DNA from 2 places in the Pseudomonas sp. S3_A03 genome. Region 1 is predicted to be linked to the other one. Evidence: predicted binding sites of a transcription regulator. Region 1 holds the regulator's gene; the other holds the start of a gene.
The links. The regulator sigma-54, encoded in region 1, starts transcription at its own class of promoters, with help from an activator protein. The targets are predictions, from matches to a motif close to ANTGGCATNNANNTTGCTNT.

Region 1 (3,206 bases):
CGTCACGCAATTGATACAGGTTGAGGCTGGTGGTGTTGATCTTGAGGTCGGCCAGGTCAATGATCGGCCCCAGCAGCTTGGTTTCATCCTCGATGGCTTCGGCCAGGGAGCGGTGGGGGCTGCTGAGGGGGTGGCGTCGACGGGTTTCGGAGAAGCGCTTGAGCAGTGTCTCTTCGTCAGCGTCCAGGTACAGCACATCACAATGAATATGTTTGGCGCGCACTTCCTCAAGCAGTTCCGGGAAGCGCGAGAGATGGCTGGGCAAGTTGCGGGCATCAATCGAAACCGCCACCAGGGGTTGCGCCAACTCGGTGTGGATAAGCGCCCGTTCGGCCAGTTCCGGCAGCAGGCCGGCGGGCAGGTTGTCGATGCAATAGAAGCCGCTGTCCTCAAGAACATTGAGGGCGGTGCTTTTACCCGAGCCTGAGCGGCCGCTGACGATGATCAAACGCATGATTACTGCCCGTTTTGTTCATCCAGGACAACTTGATACAGCGCCGCGTTGCTGCTGGCACTGCGCAGTTTGTCGCGTACCTCCTTGCGGTCGAGCATGCTGGCGATCTGCCGGAGCAGTTCCAGGTGCGCATCGGTGGCGGCTTCCGGGACCAGCAGCACAAACAGCAGGTCAACCGGGGCGCCGTCGATGGCGTCAAAATCGATCGGAGCTTCCAGATGCAGCAGGGCGCTCACGGGGGTGTCACAGCCTTTGAGGCGGCAGTGAGGAATGGCGATGCCGTTGCCAAAACCGGTGGAACCGAGTTTTTCACGGGCAACCAGTGCCTCGAAGACAACTTGCATCTCCAGATCCGGCACTTCGCGGGCGATCAGGTTGGCAATTTGTTCAAGGGCTTTTTTCTTGCTGCCGCCCGGCACGTTCACGAGGGAACGGCCGGGGGTCAGGATGGTTTCAAGTCGGATCATGGGGGGAGAGTTAACGACCTGTACCTTGCATCAGGTGCAGATTCTTTTCCTTATGCTTTATGAGTTGGCGGTCCAGCTTGTCGTAGAGCGAGTCAATCGCCGCGTACATGTCCTCATGCTCAGCATTGGCGACGAGCTTGGCATTCGGTACGTGCAGGGTGGCCTCGATTTTCTGCTTGAGCTTATCGACCTCCATGATGACCTGCACGTTGGTGATCTTGTCAAAATGCCCCGCAAGCTTGTTCAGCTTGCTCTCGGTGTACTCACGCAGGGGCTTGGTGACTTCCAGCTGGTGTCCACTGATGTTGACTTGCATACAGCTTCTCCTTCGTTGCCAGTGCATAAAGCGGCAGGCAAAGACGCCTGCCACTGGAACGCTGTGGCCCGCCCGTCACATCAAACGCTTACGCTCGCTGGAAGGCGCGATCCCAAGGGACTCGCGGTACTTGGCGACGGTTCGACGGGCGACCTGAATGCCTTGTGCCTCCAGTAAACCAGCGATCTTGCTGTCACTCAACGGCTTTTTCTGATTTTCCGCGGCAACCAGTTTTTTGATGATCGCGCGGATCGCCGTGGACGAGCATTCGCCGCCTTCGGAGGTGCTGACATGGCTGGAGAAAAAGTATTTGAGCTCATATATACCCCGTGGGGTATGCATGAATTTTTGCGTCGTCACCCGTGAAATCGTTGATTCGTGCATGCCTACCGCCTCGGCGATGTCATGCAGCACCAGAGGCTTCATCGCCTCGTCGCCGTATTCCAGGAAGCCGCGCTGATGCTCGACGATCTGGGTGGCAACTTTCATCAGGGTTTCGTTACGGCTCTGCAGGCTCTTGATGAACCAGCGGGCTTCCTGCAACTGGTTGCGCATGAAGGTGTTGTCGGCGCTGGTGTCGGCGCGGCGCACAAAACCGGCATATTGCGGGTTGACCCGCAGGCGTGGCACCGACTCCTGGTTCAATTCCACCAGCCAGCGTTCGTTGTCCTTGCGCACAATCACGTCAGGGACCACATATTCGGCTTCGCTGGACTCGATCTGCGAGCCCGGGCGCGGGTTGAGGCTTTGCACCAGTTCGATAACCTGGCGCAGGTCATCTTCTTTGAGCTTCATGCGGCGCATCAACTGGCTGTAGTCGCGGCTGCCCAGCAGGTCGATGTAATCGGTGACCAGGCGCTGTGATTCAGCCAGCCAAGGTGTCTTGGCGGGCAGCTGGCGCAGTTGCAGCAACAGGCATTCGCTCAGGGAGCGGGCGCCAATACCCGCAGGCTCGAACTGCTGGATGCGGTGCAGGACGGCTTCGATTTCGTCCAGCTCAATGTCCAGTTCAGGGTCGAAGGCCTCCAGAATCTCCTCGAGCGTCTCGTCCAGATAACCCTGGTTGTTGATGCAATCGATCAGCGTGACGGCGATCAGGCGATCGGTGTCGGACATCGGTGCGAGGTTCAGTTGCCACAACAGATGGCTCTGCAGGCTTTCGCCGGCGGAGGTGCGGGTGGTGAAGTCCCACTCGTCATCATCGTTGCTGGGCAGGCTGCTCGCGCTGGTCTGGTAGACGTCTTCCCAGGCGGTATCCACCGGGAGTTCGTTGGGAATGCGTTCGTTCCAGTCGCCTTCCTCAAGGTTATCCACCGTTGGGGCGGTTTCCTGGTAGGAGGGTTCCTGCACGTCGGAATTGGGTTTTTGCTCGATGTTGTCGGCCAGCGGGTCTGCATTATCGAAGTCGTCGCCTTCTTCCTGGCGTTCGAGCATCGGATTGGACTCCAGGGCCTCCTGGATTTCCTGTTGCAGGTCCAGGGTCGACAATTGGAGCAGGCGGATGGCCTGTTGCAGCTGCGGTGTCATCGTCAGCTGCTGGCCCATTCTCAGGACTAGCGATGGTTTCATGGCAGGGGCTTAACACCTTATTCGCCGGCGCAATGCGCCATCCACGACAGGGCGCGTGAGCGCCAAACATAAGCAAATTATATGCCTGATATCGAGGGCTTTGCCTAGAGCGCGGTAACAATAAAAAAACCGTAGGTTTTTCTTTGGTACGCGCGCTTCGGACAAACGACCTGCCACCCCCTGTTCATACAGGTGGTTTTACAGGCGGAACTCGTGACCCAGGTACACTTCCTTGACCAGTTCGTTGGCCAGGATGGTCGCGGAATCGCCTTCGGCGATCAACTGGCCATCGTTGACGATATACGCGGTTTCGCAGATATCGAGGGTTTCACGCACGTTGTGGTCGGTGATCAATACGCCGATACCCTTGGCCTTGAGGTGATGGATGATCTGCTTGATG
Region 2 (3,206 bases), 2.4 Mb from region 1:
CTGTTGTGTGCTGCCACTGCACAAGCTGAAGACTGGCAGGTCGCCAAGGACGAAGAGGGGATCAAGGTGTCCCTGAGCGAAGTGGCGGGTTCCAAATACAAGGCCTATCGCGGTGTAACCGTGATCAAGGCGCCCGTGGCCAAGATCGTTGCGCTGCAAGAAGATGTCGCCGGTGCCTGTTCCTGGATCCACGAATGCAAATCCCAGAAGCTGGTAGATAAAAAAGGCGACGAGGCCTGGACCTACACGCAGTTCAACGCCCCATTCCCGGTGACCGATCGTGATTCCTATATTCATGTCACCACCATCAAAAACGCCGATGGCAGCGTAACCCGCAAGCTTGAGGGCGTGCCGACCTACAAGCCGGACGAAAAAGGTTATGTGCGTGTCGCCCAGGTCGAGGGTTTCTGGAAGCTGGTGCCCAAAGGCGACAACCAGACCGAAGTGACTTACCAGGTCCACACCGAGCCAGGCGGCAGCGTGCCGTCGTGGCTGGCGAACAAATTCGTGGTGGATGCCCCGTTCAACACGTTGAAAGCCTTGAAAGACCACGCTGAAAAATAAGCGCGGTTGATCCGGTGCCTCAGGCCTTGAGCGGAACGTTTAGCGCGCCCTCAAGGTCCAGATACCTGTGAGCCCATACGCGGGCTTTATCGAGGAGGCACCGATGCAAACGTGGCAAATTACCTTCGTTGATGATCACGGCGAGCAGTCCGTGGAGCAGTTCACCTGCGAACAAAAGCCCAGCCTCGAAGACGCTGCGCACATGATTCGCAACAAGCTGGTGCCCGTCGCCGCTGAACTCGACCTCAACGACCTCGAAGGTCGCCAATCCGAGCCGACGGTCAAGATTCTCAAAGACCAGAACAGTATCCAGATCCTCGACATTTCTCCCTCAGCCTGAATATTCCCTTTACGCCCATCAAGCCCCTCTGGTGGAGGTGATAGCTTCGCGCTACTCTGCAAGCGAGATCAGCGAATGAATCGCTAAGGTCTGGTCTTGTCAGCTACATGCTTGTTTTCCAGCGGTGATGTCATGGCCGTTCCCGCGCCGGTAGGTGCGGGCTTCGGGAAGCACGGAAAGTCTATCCATCGGTTTGAGGAGGACGTTTCATGAGCACAGCCTATCAAGAAGACATCAGTACCCACGTTCTGCGCCGCATGAAAGAAGGCGGCTTCGATTTTTCACGTTTCCACCCCATCGAGTTCTACGCCATTTTCCCGGATGAGGAACGGGCGCGCAGGGCGGCGGGTGAGTTTCGCGGCGAGTCGCTGAACGCCCAGGTCAGTGCGCGCGACGATGGCGCCTGGTACCTGGAGCTAAGCAAGGTCATGTTTGCAACCTACGACGGCATAGGAGACTTCGAGCAGGACTTTGAAGCAGTGGTGGAGCCCCTTGGCGGCATCATAGAAGGGTGGGGCGTCAAGCACCCGGTTCGCCCGTTACCCATGTAGTGGGTTGTCACGCGCAACACCGTGTATCGGCTGACCTCAGGGTCGGCCGATTTTGTTTGTATGACCTGAAACGCCGCGCGACGCCTACCGTACTTTTTGAACCCTAAAAAAAAGCCACCCAACGAGGGTGGCCTAAAGGGAAGAGCGGAGCGCCAAAGGTTATTCAGCAGATGGCGCGATTATCCGCAGGCTTGGCCGGGCAGTGAAATCAACTCTGGCTATGCTGTTGATAGTCAAAGCCTGCATTGCGATGAAGCGCAGGACAACACGCCGGGCATTCTGTGCACCAGGAAGGTGCGACAAGGTGCCTGGATTAATTCAACGCACTGATTTTTAAGTGTTTATGCCGATGGCACGGGCCTTGCGATGGTTCTTGCGTCCGAGTGACAAGGAGTACGGCATGATCCGCACTTATTACGATGAGATGTACGATGGGGCGGGGCAGGTGCGCCCGCACTACCGCGAATTCGCCCGCTGGTTGGCCGACACCCCGGCAGAACTCTTGGCCCAGCGTCGCCGCGAAGCCGATTTGCTGTTTCACCGCGCCGGGATCACCTTCACCCTGTACGGGGACGAGCAAGGCACCGAGCGCCTGATCCCCTTCGACACCATCCCGCGCAGTATTCCGGCCAGTGAATGGCGGGTGGTCGAGCGCGGTTGCATCCAGCGGGTCAAGGCGCTGAACATGTTTCTCGCCGACCTGTACCACGAGCAACGCATCATCAAGGCCGGCATCGTTCCCGCCGAACAGGTGCTGGCCAACGAGCAATATCAATTGGCGATGCAGGGGCTGGATCTGCACCGTGATCTGTATTCCCACATCTCCGGGGTCGATCTCGTACGTGATGGCGATGGCACTTACTACGTGCTGGAGGACAACCTGCGTACACCCAGCGGTGTCAGCTACATGCTCGAAGACCGCAAGATGATGATGCGCCTGTTCCCCGAACTGTTCGCGGCCCAGCGCATCGCGCCCATCGACCATTACCCCAACCTGCTGCTCGATACCCTGAAAAGCTCCAGCCCCCTGGATAACCCCAGCGTGGTGGTACTGACGCCGGGGCGGTTCAACAGCGCCTTTTTTGAGCATGCGTTCCTCGCTCGGGAAATGGGTGTGGAACTGGTGGAAGGGGCTGACTTGTTCGTACGTGATGACCGCGTATTTATGCGCACCACCGACGGCCCCAAGGCGGTGGACGTGATCTACCGTCGCCTCGACGACGCGTTTCTCGACCCGCTGGCGTTCAATCCGCACTCCATGCTCGGCGTACCCGGCCTGCTCGCCGCCTATCGTTCAGGCAACGTGGTGCTGGCCAATGCCATCGGCACCGGGGTGGCGGATGACAAGTCGGTGTATCCCTTCGTCACCGAGATGATCCGTTTTTACCTGGATGAAGAACCGATCCTGAAGAACGTGCCGACCTTCCAGTGCCGCAAACCTGATGAACTGTCCCACGTGCTGGCCAACCTGCCGGACTTGGTGGTCAAGGAAACCCAAGGCTCCGGCGGCTACGGCATGCTGGTGGGGCCCGCGTCCACCGCGGCCGAGATCGAAGCCTTCCGTGCGCGTATCAAGGCCAAGCCCCACGCCTATATCGCCCAACCGACCCTATGCCTGTCCACCTGCCCGACCTTTGTCGAAAACGGTATCGCCCCACGGCACATCGACCTGCGCCCGTTTGTGTTGTCCGGCAAGGAAACCCGTGTAGTCCCCGGCGGCTTGACCCGTGTGGCGCTGCGCGAAGGTTCGC

Region 2: a site for sigma-54 is predicted at 1,804-1,823, ahead of AB4O25_RS11565 (circularly permuted type 2 ATP-grasp protein). Genes of this name have one in related genera too.

What each region holds. Positions count from the first base shown of each region.
Region 1 is NZ_CP162753.1:5,011,859-5,015,064, forward strand. Features, by position in the region: gene rapZ (RNase adapter RapZ) at 1-454, opposite strand, end outside; gene ptsN (PTS IIA-like nitrogen regulatory protein PtsN) at 457-921, opposite strand; gene hpf (ribosome hibernation-promoting factor, HPF/YfiA family) at 932-1,237, opposite strand; gene AB4O25_RS22930 (RNA polymerase factor sigma-54) at 1,313-2,806, opposite strand; gene lptB (LPS export ABC transporter ATP-binding protein) at 3,005-3,206, opposite strand, start outside.
Region 2 is NZ_CP162753.1:2,567,385-2,570,590, reverse strand. Features, by position in the region: gene AB4O25_RS11580 (START domain-containing protein) at 1-564, shown strand, start outside; gene AB4O25_RS11575 (hypothetical protein) at 668-904, shown strand; gene AB4O25_RS11570 (ribonuclease E inhibitor RraB) at 1,114-1,455, shown strand; gene AB4O25_RS11565 (circularly permuted type 2 ATP-grasp protein) at 1,856-3,206, shown strand, end outside.